2 regions of the Micromonospora sp. WMMD1219 genome follow, and region 2 is predicted to be linked to the other one. Evidence: predicted binding sites of a transcription regulator. Region 2 holds the regulator's gene; the other holds the start of a gene.
What was found. Region 2 encodes HrcA, which represses chaperone genes, less so after heat shock. Its sites were predicted from a motif close to GGTTNGCACNCTCNNNNNGAGNGTGCNAACC; they were not measured.

Region 1 (7,826 bases), 670 kb from region 2:
CCCCGTTGCACGGGCACCACCGTGGGCAGGCCCGCAGCGTCCACCGGGGCCGTCGCCGGCCAGCCGGGCCCACCCTGGGTACGCCCCGGCGCCGCCGACCGGGTCGGCCCGCCCACCGCCGCCGCGTCCCGGGCGGTGTCCGCCACCCGGTGCCGGTTGCTCCGGCCGGGGGCGGAGAGCAGCAGCAGCGCCTTGGCGACCGCGCTGGTCAGGTCGTGGTCGGCGTTCTGGATCAGCCCGCGCGCCCCGGCGCTGATGGTGGCCGCCGCCGACTCCGACTCCTCGGCGCCGAGCAGCAGCACCGCCGCCTGCGGGGCGCGGGCGAGCACCCGCCGGACGAAGCCGGCGCTGTCCGGCCGGGTCAGGGCGGTGTCGGCGAGCACCACGTCCACCGGGCGCTCGGCGAGCCGCAACATCACCTCCGGATCGGAGACGGCCGTCCGGACGACGCCGGACAGCCCGAGCCGCGCCGCCGCGGAGGTCAGATGCTGGGCCGCCAATGGTGTCCGAACGCACACAAGAACACTACGCACAGTGGTCTCCTCTCCGACTCAGAGCAGACCATGCGGAGGTGGGGTCGGGAGGGGGTTCCGGGCAATCATCCGAACTTTTCCGACAGATGGGGCATATACCGCCGAGTGTCCGAGGTTTTCGATCACAGATGTGTGAGGCGCGGACCGCTCGGGTACCGAGGGGTTCATCCGGAACCGGCATCCCGCGCGGACCGCCGCCCGGTAGCTGGCAACGAACATTCTCCGCGGTGCCGCGCGGGAGGAGGGGTGCTGATGTCGAACGTACGTAGGCTGCCTGGACCGATCGACGAGCTCTGGGACTGGCAGCGGCTCGGAGCCTGCCGTGGCCGCGACAGCGCGCAATTCTTCCACCCGGACGGCGAGCGCGGCTCCTCCCGGCTGCGCCGCGAAACCGGCGCCAAGTCCGTCTGCCGCGCCTGCCCGGTACGCGCCGAGTGCGCCGCGCACGCGCTCTCCGTCCGCGAGCCGTACGGCGTCTGGGGCGGGTTCAGCGAGTCCGAGCGGCTGCGGCTACTCGCGCTCGGCTGGGAGGACCTGGCCGACCGCCGGCAGACCCGGGTGGACATCGCCCGCCTGGAGGCGCGCCTCGGCCGCCCGCACAACACCGCCGTGCCGGACCAGCGCAAGGTCGCCTGACCGGCTCCACGACCCCCGACGCCGCGCCCCGGACCCCGGGGCGCGGCGTCGTGTCGTCCCGGCCCTCGCGTGATCAACACCAGTTCGGCGAAGTGGCCATATCGCGGAACCTCTGATGCCACCACTTCGGGGAGCTGGTGTTGATCTTTCGGGGTGGGGCGGTCGTCAGGTGACCGTGACCCGCACTGTGTGCCAGCCGGTCGCGCCGTCGGGGGCGACCGGGGCGCGCTGTTCCGTCTGGGTCTCGCCCGCCGTGTCGGTCGCCCGGACCTGGAGCGTGTGCTCGCCCGGCGTCGCGTCCCACCGCCAGGACCACTGCACCCAGGTGTCAGCCGACACCGCCGGGGCGAGCGTCGCCTCCTGCCACGGGCCGCCGTCGGCGCGTACCTCGACGCGGCGGATGCCACGGTGCTGCGCCCACGCCACACCCGCCACCGTCACCGGGCCGGCGGCCGGGCGGCTGCGGGGCCGGGGCGTGTCGATCCGGGACTGCGTCTTGATCGGGCCCTGCGCGGACCAGCCGCGCGGCACCCAGTAGGCGTCGAAGTCGGCGAAGCTGGTCAGCTCCAGCTCGGTGAGCCACTTGCAGGCCGACACGTACCCGTAGAGGCCGGGCACCACCATCCGCACCGGGAAGCCGTGCTGGATCGGCAGCGGCTCGCCGTTCATGCCGACCGCGAGCAGGGCGTCCCGCCCGTCGCGCAGCACCGACGTCGGCGTGCCGCAGGTCCAGCCGTCCACCGCGCGCCCGACCACCTGGTCCGCGCCGTCGAGCGGGCCGGCCTCGTCGAGCAGTTCCTTGATCGGTACGCCGAGCCACCGCGCGTTGCCGATCAGGTCGCCGCCCACCTCGTTGGAGACGCAGGCGAGCGTCACGTACCGCTCGACCATCGGACGGGCCAGCAGGTCGTCGAAGCTCAGCTCGATCGGGTTGCGCACCCGACCGTGGATGCGCAGCCGCCAGGTGGCCGGATCGACCTGCGGCACCACGAGCGCGGTGTCGATCCGGTAGAACTCCCGGTTCGGTGTGACGTACGGCGCGAGCCGGGGCAGCGACAGGTCCGCTCCGGCCGGCACCTGCGGTGCGGGGGCGGCCGGGGCGGGCAGCGTCACCGCCTCCCGGGCCGCCGACACGCCGCGCCGGCCGGCCAGCCAGTGCCCGCCCAGCCCGGCCACCGCCGCCGCGCCCGTGAGCAGCCCGGCGCCACGCAGGAACCGCCGCCGCGACTCCGCGTCGTCGTGCCGGACCGGCTCCCAGCCGCCGGGGGTCTCCCCCTCGCGGGCGAGCGCGGCGACCGCCGGGGGCGGCGCGGACGGCGGCGTGGCGCGGGGTGCCCGATCGGCGCTCAGCGGTCCGGCCACGAAGGCCCAGAGCGTCAGCGCGCCGAGTCCGCCGCCGACCAGGGAGGGCAGCGCGTCGAACGCGTTCGCTCCGGCCCGGGTCAGCGCGGCGGCGACGCCGAGCACCGTGAACGCGGCGACCCCGGCCAGGCCGATCACCAGCCGCCGGGCCGCCGCCAGGCCGAGCAGCGCACCGAAGGCGGCCAGCAGCAGTGCGGTCCCGACCAGCAGGGCGATCTTGTCGTACGTGCCGAAGACGTCGATGGCGAACTGCTTGAGCGGCTCGGGGACCAGGTCGACGACGAGTCCGCCGACGGCGACGAGCGGAGCGGACCGGGGACCGGTCAGGACCGCCACGGGTTCGGCGGTGCCGAGGGCCACCACGGTGGCGACGACACCGGCCGTCGCCGCGCGGCGGCGGGAGAGGGTGCTCACGGCGTCCAGTCTGGTCGACCCGCCGGGCCGGCTGCCAATGTCGTCAGCGTTCCGTAAGCAGATACGCGTCAGGGCACACCACCGGGTCGGCGGTGTGCCCTGACGTCGGGCGTGCTCCTCGGGTCAGAAGCCCGGGCCGTGCTGGTGGCCGTGACCGTGCGAGTGGCCGTGCCCACCGGCGGCGGCCGGCTCCGGCTCGGCCGGCTTCTCCACCACGAGGCTCTCGGTGGTGAGCAGCAGGCCGGCGATCGAGGCGGCGTTGCTGACCGCGTTGCGGGTCACCTTCACCGGGTCGATGATGCCGGACTTGGCCAGGTCGACGTACTCGCCGGTGGCGGCGTCGAGGCCGTGGCCCCAGTCCTGGCCGACGACCTTCTCCACCACCACGTAGCCGTCGTGGCCGGCGTTCTGCGCGATCCAGCGCAGCGGCTCGACGAGCGCCTTGCGCACGATCGAGACGCCGACCTTCTCGTCACCGGTGAAGCCCAGGTCGTCGTCGAGCACCGGCAGGATCTGGGCCAGGGCGGCGCCGCCACCCGGGACCGTACCCTCCTCGACCGCGGCCTTGGTCGCGGCGATGGCGTCCTCGATGCGGTGCTTGCGCTCCTTCATCTCGACCTCGGTGGCCGCGCCGACCTTGATCACGGCGATGCCGCCGGAGAGCTTCGCCAGCCGCTCGGCCAGCTTCTCCCGGTCCCACTCGGAGTCGGAGGCCTCGATCTCCTTGCGGATCTGCGCGACCCGGTCGGCGACCTCGGAGGCCTGCCCGCCACCGTCGACGACAGTGGTGTTCTCCTTGTCGACCACGACGCGGCGGGCGGTGCCGAGCACCTCCAGGCCGACCTGGTCGAGCTTGTAGCCCAGCTCCGGGGCGACCAGCTCGGCGCCGGTCAGGATCGCCATGTCCTGGAGCATCGCCTTGCGGCGGTCGCCGAAGCCGGGGGCCTTGACGGCGCAGACCTTGACGGTCTTGCGCAGCGCGTTGACCACCAGCGTGGACAGGGCCTGGCCCTCGACGTCCTCGGCGACGATGAGCAGCGGCTTGTTGTTCTGGAGGACCTTCTCCAGCAGCGGCAGCAGCTCCTCGATCGCCGAGATCTTCTGGGTGGTGATCAGGATGTACGGGTCCTCCAGGACCGCCTCCTGCGCCTCCAGGTCGGTGACGAAGTTCGGCGAGATGAAGCCCTTGTCGAACTGCAGACCCTCGGTCACCTCCAGCTCGGTGGTGAGCGCGGAGCCCTCCTCGACGGTGATGACGCCGTCGCGGCCGACCTTCTCCATCGCCTCGGCGATCAGCTCGCCGATCGCGGCGTCCTGCGCGGAGACGGTCGCGACGTGCGCGATCGACTCCTTGCCGGCGACCTCGACGGCCTTGCCGAGCAGCGCCTCGGAGACCTTGGCGGCCGCCGCGTCGATGCCGCGCTTCAGGCCGGTCGGGTTGGTGCCGGCGGCCACGTTGCGCAGGCCCTCGCGGACCATGGCCTGGGCCAGCACGGTGGCGGTGGTGGTCCCGTCGCCGGCGACGTCGTTGGTCTTGGTCGCCACCTCCTTGACCAGCTGCGCGCCGAGGTTCTCGTACGGGTTGGTGAGCTCGATCTCCTTGGCGATGGTCACGCCGTCGTTGGTGATCGTGGGCGCACCGAACTTCTTGTCCAGGACGACGTTGCGCCCGCGCGGGCCGAGGGTGACCTTCACCGCGTCCGCGAGGGCGTTGACACCGTGCTCGAGCAGGTGCCGGGCGTCGTCCGAGAAGCTGAGGATCTTCGCCATCAGTATCCCTTCGAAGCGACGTTGCCCCGGCCCGGCGAGCCGGACCGGGGCAACGACACTGATCGGTTGCTTACTTCTCGATGACCGCGAGGACGTCGCGGGCGGAGAGCACCAGGTACTCCTCGCCGGCGTACTTGACCTCGGTGCCGCCGTACTTCGAGTAGAGGACGGTGTCGCCGACCTTCACGTCGATCGGCACGCGGTTGCCCTTGTCGTCGATCCGGCCCGGGCCGACAGCGAGGACGGTGCCCTCCTGCGGCTTCTCCTTGGCGGTGTCGGGGATCACGATGCCCGAGGCGGTGGTGGTCTCGGCCTCGTTCGCCTGGACCACGATGCGGTCCTCGAGCGGCTTGATCGCAACCTTGGTCGCGGTAGTCACGGGCATACCCTCCCGGGTACTTGGTGTCGTTGCCGGCCGGCATGCCGACCAGCGTCAATCTGCCACATGCCACCGGGCGGGGCCGTCGTCGCGGGTGCCGGTCCGCCTGGCGCTCAACCCCCGGGCACGAGGCTCGGGTGTTGGCACCCTCAGGGTGAGAGTGCTAATCGCAGGTTATTCCTCGGCTAGCACTCCGTCAAGGAGAGTGCCAACGCGTCGCCCTCCGTGTCGCGCCGGAACCGGGCCGGGAGAATGAGCGCGTGGATCTCGACCAGCTCGCCGCGCTGCGTACCCCCGAGGGGTCGGCGGCGCTCGCCGCGGCCGAGCGGGTGGCCGGCGGCGACCCGCTGGCGGCGGCGGCCGCGCTGCGCTCGGCCGGCCTTCCCGGCGGGCTCGCGGCGGCGGCGCTCACCCAGGCCGAGCTGCGCCGCCGGGCGGCCGGCAAGTTCGGCGCGGCGGCGGCCGGGATGTTCCTCACCCGGGCGGGGCTGGAGCAGGCGACCCGCCGCGTGGTCGCCGACCGGCGCGCGGCGCGGCTGCGCGCCGCGGGCGTGACCACGCTGGCCGACCTGGGGTGCGGCCTGGGGGCCGACGCGCTCGCCGCGGCCCGCGCCGGCATCCGGGTGTACGCGGTGGAGGCCGACCCGGTGACCGCCACGATGGCCGCTGCGAACGCCGAAGCGGCCGGGCTCGCCGATCTGGTGACGGTCTCCTGCGGTGACGCCACGGCGTTCGACGTGACCGGGGTGGACGCGGTGTTCTGCGATCCGGCCCGGCGGCGGGCGGGCACCGGGCGGCGCGTCTTCGACCCGAACGCCTACTCGCCGCCGTGGGACTTCGTCACCGGCCTGGCCACGCGGGTGCCGCGCACGGTGGTGAAGGTGGCGCCCGGGCTGGACCACGCGCTCATCCCGGGCGGCGCCGAGGCGGAGTGGGTGAGCGTGGACGGCGACCTGGTCGAGGCGGCGCTGTGGTGCGGCGAGCTGGCCGAGGTCCCGCGCCGCGCCACGGTGCTGCGCGAGCGCGACGACGCGGTATCGCTCCTCACCGGCACGGGCGCGCAGGAGGCGCCGGTGGGACCGGTCCGGCGGTTCCTCTACGACCCGGATCCGGCGGTGGTGCGCGCGCACCTGGTCGCCGAGCTGGCCACCGACCTGGACGCCACGCTCGCCGACGCGTCGATCGCCTACCTGTACGGCGACGAGGCCCGGCCCACCCCGTTCGCCCGCTGCCTGGAGATCACCGACGTGCTGCCGTTCTCGCTGAAGCGGCTGCGCGCCCTGCTGCGGGAGCGGCGGGTCGGCCGGGTCGAGATCCGCAAGCGCGGGTCGGCGCTGGAGCCGGAGAAGCTGCGCCGCGACCTGCGGCTGTCCGGCGACGAGGCGGCCGGCCTGGCGCTGACCCGGGTGGCCGGCGCCCCCATGGTGCTCGTCTGCCGGCCGGTTCCGGCCGGCGGCTGACCCCGGCGCGCGGTTTCGGCTCGCGGTCGGCCGACGGCCGGGCTAGCTTGACGCCCATGGCAGGCCCCGGCACTCCGGCGATCGCGTTGCTGAGCAAGCGGAAGATCGCCCACAGCACCCACACCTACGACGTGTCGCCGGACGCGCCGAACTACGGCGCGCTCGTGGCGACCGCGCTCGGGGTGGCGCCGGAGCGCGTCTTCAAGTCGCTCGTCACCGAGGTCGACGGCGGGCTGACGGTGGCGGTGGTGCCGGTGACCGGCGAGCTGGATTTGAAGGCGCTCGCCGCCGCAGCGGGTGGCAAGCGGGCCACCATGGCGGACCGGACGACCGCCGAGCGGGCGACCGGATACGTCTGCGGCGGCATCAGCCCGCTCGGGCAGCGCAAGCGGCTACCGACTGTCATCGACGCCTCCGCGCTGGCGCACCCGACGGTGTACGTCTCGGCGGGCCGCCGGGGGTTGCAGGTGCAGCTCGCGCCGACGGATCTGGTGGCGCTCACCGGGGCGACGACGGCATCGATCGCCGCCACCTGAGCGGGGTCGTGACGGTACGTGTGGGAGCGTTCCCGGAACGCGCTCTCCCGGTGGTGTCCCGCGGGTGACAACCGCGTTGCTGAATTGTTACCGCCGCCAACAAACTTCTGACCTCGGCAGTCTTGCGGCGCATGGGAAGCGGGGAATACGTTGCCGGACACAACAAAACATCACCACTCCCCCACCTCCGAAAGGACCCTGCACATGCGCAAGGGCTTCCTCACCTTCGCGGCCGTCGGTCTCCTCGCGACCGGCAGCATGGCCGCCTGTGGTGACAACGGCGGTTCTTCCGACGAGGCCGGCGGCTCCAACGCCAAGAAGCCGAAGATCGGCGTGATCCTGCCGGACAGCAAGTCCTCCGCCCGCTGGGAGGGCGCGGACCGCAAGTACCTCAAGGCGGCGTTCGACGCGGCCGGCGTCGAGTCCGACATCCAGAACGCGCAGAACGACAAGACCGCGTTCCAGACCATCGCCGACCAGATGATCACCAGCGGCGTCAACGTCCTGATGATCGTCAACCTGGACTCCGGCACCGGCAAGGCCGTGCTCGACAAGGCCAAGTCGCAGGGCGTCGCGACCATCGACTACGACCGGCTGACCCTGGGCGGCTCCGCCCAGTACTACGTCAGCTTCGACAACGAGGCGGTCGGCAAGCTCCAGGGCGAGGGCCTGAGCAAGTGCCTGACCGACAAGGGCGTCAAGAACCCGTCGATCGCGTACCTCAACGGCTCGCCGA
Region 2 (7,826 bases):
CGTTGCCGCGGACGTGGACGTCGCTGTCGATCGAGCGCTCGACGAGCCGCAGGATCTCGTCGCCCGCGCCGAGCAGGTTCACCATGATCTTCTGGTCTCCGACCGTGATCCTGGTCTGCACACGCGGCGTGCCGGGAGGTGGGGTGCCGGTCATAGGTCGGGCCCGTCGGGCCCTGCGCCACCTGCTCTCCGCTTCTCGGGCGCCGGGCCCTGGTGGCGCGGCGAACGGTTACCTCCCATCGTATCGGGTCGGCACCGTACGCACCGCGCCCATTTCCGGTGCTCGCCGGTCAGTCGCCGACGCGGAAGTCGTACCCGTCGAAGGTCTCCTGGGTGCGGGTGAACCGGTAGGTCGCCCAGTGCATCCGGACCACCACGCCGCGCTCGTCACGGGTCAGCCGCAGCAGCTCCCCCACCTCGCGGCCGGAGACCGTGCGGAACACGTCCGGCCGGTCCGGCAGCGACGCGAACACGGCGGGCGGCTTCCCGGCCGGGTCGTCCGCGCCACGCGCCCGCAGCGTCCCGTCGTGCCAGGAGAAGACGTACTCGAAGCCCTCGCCCCACCAGCGGCCCAGCACACCGCGCAGGTGGTCCGGGGCGGGCGGGCCGGGACGCCACGGCTCGATCTCCACCGGGTCGTGCTCGGCGGCGGCGGCCAGCAGCCGGTGGGACAGGTCGAACACCTCCACGCCGGTGCCGGACGACCCGAGCACGGCGGCGCCCATCGCCCCGGCGGTGCCCTGCCCGCCGCGCCGCCCGTAGACGGCGGCGAGGAATCCGGGCATCGCGCCGTCGTGGCCCACGTGGGTCACCCGCTCCGGCTGCGGAACCAGGATCAGCCCCAGCCCGAAGCCGGCCGCCCAGACCGACTCGTCGGTGGGGGTGAGCGGCCAGCGCATCTCCTCGACTGTCGTCGCGGCGAGCACCGCGCCGTCCGGGTCCACCGCCGCCGGGTCGGCCAGGAACGCGGCCCAGCGGGCCATGTCCGTCGCGGTGCTCCAGAGCTGCGCGGCGGGGGCCACCGCGCCGAAGTCGGCGGGTGGTTCCGGGTGGGCCTCGTCGGAGTACGCGTCGACCAGGAACCCGGTCGCGGCGCGCTCGGTCGGGTGCGGGCCGGTGGCGGTCAGCCCGAGTGGGCCGAGCACCCGGTCGGCCAGCACCTCAGCCCAGGTGCCGCCGCGCAGCCGGGCGACCGCCTCGCCGAGCAGCGCCAGGCCGAGGTTGGAGTAGTGGAAGCGCCGGCCGGTGGGCAGCACCCGCTCGACCCGGGCCAGGTCGGCCAGCATCTCGTCGACGGCCGGGGCGCGCAGGCTGTCCCACACGTCGCCGTGCGGCTCGCGTTGCAGGCCGGCGGTGTGCGACAGCAGCCGGCGTACGGTCGCCTCGCCGTGCGCGGGCAGGTCGAGGTGCCGCCCGATCGGGTCGTCCAGGTCGAGCAGGCCGTCGTCGCGGCACTGCATGACGAGCGCCGCGGTGAAGGTCTTGGTGACCGAGCCGATCCGGAACACCGTCTCCGGCCCCAGCGGGGTGTCGTTGCCGGTGTCGCCCACCGTGCAGGTCCAGAGCGGCCGGTCGGCCCGGTGCAGGGCGGCCGACACCGCCGGGATCCGCCCGGTGGCCTGCGCCTGGCGCACCATCCGGCCGAGCCGGTCGGAGACGTCGGTCATCGGCAGAGCATCGGGCCGAGCGGCGCGCCGCCGAGCAGGTGGGCGTGCACGTGGAAGACCTCCTGGCCGCCGTACGGGCCGGTGTTGAACATCAGCCGGAACCCGTCCACGGTCAGGCCCTCCTCCTCGGCGACCACGGCGGCGGTCTGGAGCACCTCGCCGGCCAGCTCGGGCGCGCCCTGGGCCAGCGTGGCCACGTCCGCGTAGTGCTCCTTCGGGATCACCAGCACGTGGGTGGGCGCCTTCGGGTCGATGTCCCGGAAGGCCAGGGTGGTGGCGGTCTCGCGGACGATGGTGGCCGGAATCTCCCCGGCGACGATCCGGCAGAAGAGGCAGTCCATCGCAGCAGTGTAAGGAGGGGCCCCTGCTTAACGCCTCCGGTATGGGAAGGGGCCCTTTTTAACAGTCTGGCCCGGTGCGGCAGGATGGCCGCCATGTCGGGACGGGCGGTGCTGGTGACGGGGGCCTCGCGGGGCATCGGGCGGGCGGTGGCGCGGGCGTTCGCCGCAGGTGGAGACCGGGTGGCGATCCACCACCGGGACTCGGCCGGGCTGGCCGAGCGGCTGCGCGCCGAGTTGCCGGGTGACGGGCACGTGGTGGTCCGCGCCGACCTGGCCGACGCCGACGCGGTACGGACCATGGTGGACGAGGCGGCCCAGCGACTCGGCGGCCTCGACGTACTCGTGAACAACGCCGGGGTGTTCGGGCCGGCCGATCCCCCGCACCCGGTCTTCGAGAGCAGCTACGAGCAGTGGCGGGCGCGCTGGCGTGAGGTGCTCGACACCAACCTGGTCGGCGCCGCGAACGCCGCCTGGTGCGCCGCGCAGCACATGCGCGAACGCGGCGGCCGGATCGTGAACGTGTCGTCCCGGGGCGCGTTCCGGGGTGAGCCGGCGAATCCGGCGTACGGGGCCAGCAAGGCCGGGATGAACGCGATGGCCCAGTCGCTGGCGGTGGCGCTGGCGCCGTACGGCATCGGGGTGGCCTGCGTGGCGCCCGGCTTCGTGGAGACCGACATGACCAACGAGCACCTGAAGAGCGAGCGGGGCGAGGCGGTACGCGCCCAGTCCCCGTTCCAGCGTGTGGCCCGGCCGGCGGAGATCGCCGCGGCGGTGCACTGGCTGGCCAGCCCCGAGGCCGAGTGGGCGTCCGGCACCATCATCGACCTCAACGGCGCCTCCTACCTCCGCTCCTGACCCCCGCCCCTGACCTCCGGCGATCTTGCACTTTCGGCCCTGACAAAGCCCTGCAAAAGGGGCACACCGAGGGCCCAAGCTGCAAGATCGACGCGACGGTAAGGGCGGGGGCGCGGCCGCGAGAACAGGGCGCGCGGGTTACCAGTGGGTCAGGCGGGTGGCCAGGACCGTCAGGGCTGCCACGCCTGCCGTGGACGTGCGCAGGACGGACGGGCCCAGGCGGACCGTGCGGGCGCCCGCCTCGGCGAACGCGGCCAGCTCGTGGTCGGCGATGCCGCCCTCCGGGCCGACCACCAGGACGATCTCGCCGGCCGCCGGCAGGTCGACGGTGGTCAGCCGGTCCTGCGCGCCCTCGTGCAGCACGTACGCGCCGGCCGCCCCGGCGATCCGGCGGGCCACCGAGACGGTGGACTCGTCCGGCGCGCCGGCCACCACCGGCAGCCACGGGCGGCGGGCCTGCTTGGCCGCCTCCCGGGCGGTGGCGACCCACTTCTGCCGGGCCCGTTCGCCCCGCTCACCGCGCCACTGCGCCACCGAGCGGGACGCCGCCCAGGGCACGATCTCGTCCACCCCGACCTCGGTCATCGCCTGCACGGCGAGTTCACCCCGGTCGCCCTTGGCGATGCCCTGCACCACGACCAGCCGGGGCACCGGAGCGTCCGCGTACCCCCGGCTGGTGAGCCGCAGGTCGAGCGTGCCGCGGCCGACGGCGGTGACCACCGCGGCGGCGGTGCCGCCCCGGCCGTCGGCGAGCACCAGTTCCTCGCCGACGCGCAGCCGCTGCACGGTGGCCGCGTGGTGGCCCTCCGGGCCGTCCAGCGTCAGCGTGTCACCGGTGGGCAGCGCGTCGACCAGGAACAGCGGCGCGGACACCTCAGGCGTGCCCGTTGAAGGCGTCGCGCATCCGGGAGAAGAAGCCGCCCTGCTTGGTCAGCTCGGCGACCTCCTCGCCGCGCGTCTTGGCGAAGTCGCGCAGCATCCGCTCCTGGTCGGCGTCGAGCTTGGTCGGGGTACGCACGTCCAGGTGCACGTAGAGGTCACCCCGGCCGGTGCCGCGCAGGTGCGGTACGCCCCGGGCGCGCAGCCGCAGCGTGCTGCCGGGCTGGGTGCCGGGCTTGACGTCGACCGTCTCCTCGCTGTCCAGCGTCTTGATGGTCAGCCGGGTGCCGAGCGCGGCGGCGGTCATCGGCACCGTCACCCGGCAGTGCAGGTCGTCGCCCTTGCGGGAGTAGACGTCGTGCGGCCGCTCGTGGATCTCGACGTAGAGGTCGCCGGCGGTGCCGCCGCCCGGGCCGACCTCGCCCTGCTGGGCCAGGCGGATCCGCATGCCGTCCTCGACCCCGGCCGGGATCTTGACGGTCAGCGAACGGCGGGTACGCACCCGGCCGTCGCCGGCGCAGGTCGGGCAGGGGTGCGGGATGGTGGTGCCGTAGCCCTGGCAGACGGTGCAGGGCCGGGCCGAGACCACCTGGCCGAGGAAGGTCCGCTGCACCGACTGCACCTCGCCGCGGCCGCCGCACGCCTCGCAGGTGGCCAGGTGGGTGCCGGCGGCGGTGCCGGCGCCGGAGCAGGTGGTGCAGAGCACCGCGGTGTCGACGGTGATCGGCGCCTCGACGCCGAACGCGGTCTCGTTGAGGTCCAGTTCCAGGCGCAGGATCGCGTCCGCGCCGGGGCGGGTACGCGGACGCGGGCCCCGGCTGCCGCCCGCGGCGCCGCCGAAGAACGCGTCCATGATGTCCTGGAAGCCGACGAACGGACCGGCGCCGCCCGGGCCGCCGGGACCGCCCGCGCCACCGCCGCCCGGGGCGAGCGGGTCGCCGCCCAGGTCGACGATCTGCCGCTTCCGGTCGTCCGAGAGGACCTCGTACGCGGCGTTGATGTCCTTGAACTTCTCCTGAGCCTCCGGGTCCGGATTGACGTCCGGGTGGAACTGCCGCGCCAGCTTGCGGTAGGCGCGCTTGATCTCGTCGTCGGAGGCGTCCCGGCTCACGCCGAGAATGCCGTAGTAGTCCCTGGCCACTGCGTTAGGTGTCCTCATGTTCGTCTCGCGTCGCTCCGGTCGTCGGCCGGAACCGGCCGTCGGCCCTGACTGGTCAGTTCTGGGCCAGCAGTTCGCCCACGTAGCGTGCCACGGCCCTCACCATGGCGATATTGCCGGGGTAGTCCATCCGGGTCGGCCCGAGCACGCCGAGTCCGCCGACGATCGTGCTGCCCGGTCCGTAGCCGGTGCTGACCACCGAGGCGGCCCGCAGGTTGTCGTATTCGTTCTCGTCGCCGATGAGCACCCGGGTGGTGCTCGGCTCGGTCTCGCCGATCAGCTTGAGCAGCACGACCTCTTCTTCGAGCGCCTCCAGGATGGGCCGCAGCGAACCCTGGAAGTCGAGCAGGCCACCCCGGGTGAGGTTGGCCTGGCCGGCCAGCGCGAGGCGCTCCTCGTGCCGTTCCACGAGCGTCTCCAGCAGCACGGTGGAGAGCGTGGTCATGGCCGGGCGCAGATGCGGCGCCGACTCGTCGACGAGCGCCTGCACCAGCGGCGGCGTCTCGGCGAGCTGGCTGCCGACGAGCTTCTCGTTCACCAGCCGGCGCAGGTCGGTCACGTCGTCGGCGGGCACCGGGGCGGGCAGCTCCACCAGCCGCTGCTCGACCCGGCCGGTGTCGGCGATCATGACGACCATCAGCCGGGTGGTGGAGATCGGCACCAGCTCCAGGTGGCGCACCTTGGAGCGGGCCAGGCTCGGGTACTGCACCACGGCGACCTGCCGGGTGAGCTGGGCGAGCAGCCGGACCGTACGGTGCACCACGTCGTCCAGGTCGACGGCGCCGACCAGGAAGCGTTCGATCGCCCGGCGCTCGGCCGGGCTGAGCGGCTTGACCCGGGAGAGCCGGTCGACGAAGAGGCGGTAGCCGCGGTCGGTGGGCACCCGGCCGGCGCTGGTGTGCGGCTGCCGGATGTAGCCCTCCTCCTCCAGCACCGCCATGTCGTTGCGCACCGTGGCCGGCGAGACGCCGAGCTGGTGCCGCTCGACCAGGGCCTTGCTGCCGACCGGCTCCTGCGTGGCGACGTAGTCCTCGACGATGGCGCGCAGCACGGCGAGTTTGCGGTCGTCGAGACCCATTCCCCACCTCCTGACGCACCTCGGTCCGGCCGGCGCGCGGCATCCGCCGGGCGGCTGGCACTCGACTGTAGCGAGTGCCAGTCTACGTCGGCACCCCCACCGATGCGATGATCGCCTGACGGACCTGCGGTGCGGCCCGCCACACAGCACCGCCCACCAGGGCCGAAAAGCTGGTCATCGTCGGTCTGTGTCGCTCTGGTGCGGGTTGCCCGGTGCACCTACCGTGGCGACCATGACAGAACCTCCTCGCCCTCCCGGGGCAGGGGACTCCGGCCCCCAGCCCGACCCGTCGGCGCCCTACGGCTCGCCGGCCGGTGAACCGCCCACCGCTCCACTGTCCGGCGCGCCGGGCGCGGGCGGCTATCCCCCGCCCGGTGACTATCCGCCCCCGGGTGGCTACCCGCCTCCGGGCGGCCAACCTCCGCCGGGCGGCTACCCGCCCCCCGGTGGTTACCCCCCGCCGGGCGGCACGCCGGGCTACGGCGGCGGCTACCCCGCCGGTGGCGGGTACGGCCCCGCCGCGTACGCCAACAACGACGACAAGACCTGGGCGCTGGTGTCGCACTTCGGTGGCGCCGTGGGCGTCATCGTCGGCGGTGGCCTGCTCGGCTGGGTCGCTCCGCTCATCGCGCTGATGAGCCGGGGCCAGCAGTCGCCGACGGTCCGCGCGCACGCCGTCGCGGCGCTGAACTTCCAGATCACCTGGGCCATCGCCGGCGTGCTCGCCTGGGTGATCACGATCATCACCTGCGGGATCCTGTTCTTCGTCCCGATGCTGGTCTGGCTGGTGCCGCTGATCTTCGGGATCATCGGCGGGGTCAAGGCGAACGACGGCGTGCTCTACCGCTACCCGATGAGCTACAGCTTCACCAAGTGACGCCGCCGGCCGGCCGAGGGGGCGGCCGGCCGGCCCCGGTCACGGCAGCAGGTCGCGTACCACCGCGTCGGCCAGCAGCCGGCCGCGCAGCGTCAGCACCACCAGCCCCCGCGCGTACGCCCCGGCGTCGAGCAGCCCGGCGTCCCGGGCCCGCTCGGCGCCCGCCCGGCCGGCGGCGTCCAGCACGTCCAGCGGCAGGCCGGAGGCGAGCCGCACCCGCAGCATCACGTCCTCCATGTGCTGCTCGTCAGCGGTGAGCCGTTCCCGGGCCAGCGCGGGCGAGACGCCCTCGGCCAGCCGCGCCGCGTACGCGCTCGGGTGCTTGACGTTCCACCAGCGCACGCCGCCGACGTGGCTGTGCGCTCCCGGGCCCAGGCCCCACCAGTCGGCGCCGGCCCAGTAGAGCAGGTTGTGCCGGCACCGGGCCGCCGCCGAGCGGGCCCAGTTCGACACCTCGTACCAGGAGAATCCGGCCTCGCCGAGCGCGGCCTCCGCGGCCAGGTAGCGGTCCGCCGCCACGTCGTCGGAGGGGTACGGCAGCTCGCCGCGGCGCATCCGCGCGGCCAGCCGGGTGCCGTCCTCCACGATCAGGGCGTACGCGCTGACGTGGTCCACGCCCGCGTCGACCACCTGGGCCAGCGAGGCGGCGAAGTCCTCGGCCGTCTCGCCCGGCGTGCCGTAGATCAGGTCCAGGTTCACGTGCTCGAACCCGGCGTCGCGCGCCTCCAGCGCGGCGGCGGTGGCCCGGCCCGCGCTGTGCCGCCGGTCGAGCACCGCGAGCACACCCGGCGCGGCGGACTGCATGCCCAGCGAGATCCGGGTGTACCCGGCGGCCCGCAGCGTCTTGAGCGACTCCGGGCTCACCGACTCGGGGTTGGCCTCGGTGGTCACCTCGGCGTCGGCGGCCAGCCCCCAGACGCGGTCGATGCCGTCGAGGATCCGGGCCAGGTCGTCGGCGGGCAGCAGGGTG

Region 1: a site for HrcA is predicted at 5,233-5,263, ahead of groES (co-chaperone GroES). Genes of this name have one in related genera too.

The regions. Positions count from the first base shown of each region.
Region 1 covers NZ_CP186057.1:2,569,178-2,577,003, reverse strand. Annotated here, with positions in the region: gene ACN27C_RS12415 (helix-turn-helix transcriptional regulator) at 1-533, opposite strand, end outside; gene ACN27C_RS12410 (WhiB family transcriptional regulator) at 786-1,169, shown strand; gene ACN27C_RS12405 (sulfite oxidase) at 1,335-2,945, opposite strand; gene groL (chaperonin GroEL) at 3,069-4,715, opposite strand; gene groES (co-chaperone GroES) at 4,786-5,100, opposite strand; gene ACN27C_RS12390 (THUMP-like domain-containing protein) at 5,355-6,554, shown strand; gene ybaK (Cys-tRNA(Pro) deacylase) at 6,611-7,090, shown strand; gene ACN27C_RS12380 (sugar ABC transporter substrate-binding protein) at 7,295-7,826, shown strand, end outside.
Region 2 covers NZ_CP186057.1:3,241,242-3,249,067, reverse strand. Annotated here, with positions in the region: partial or broken gene ACN27C_RS15715 (PhoH family protein) at 1-154, opposite strand, end outside; gene ACN27C_RS15710 (serine hydrolase domain-containing protein) at 291-1,667, opposite strand; gene ACN27C_RS15705 (histidine triad nucleotide-binding protein) at 1,664-2,008, opposite strand; gene ACN27C_RS15700 (SDR family NAD(P)-dependent oxidoreductase) at 2,102-2,863, shown strand; gene ACN27C_RS15695 (16S rRNA (uracil(1498)-N(3))-methyltransferase) at 3,002-3,736, opposite strand; gene dnaJ (molecular chaperone DnaJ) at 3,738-4,883, opposite strand; gene hrcA (heat-inducible transcriptional repressor HrcA) at 4,957-5,979, opposite strand; gene ACN27C_RS15680 (DUF4870 domain-containing protein) at 6,212-6,856, shown strand; gene hemW (radical SAM family heme chaperone HemW) at 6,896-7,826, opposite strand, start outside.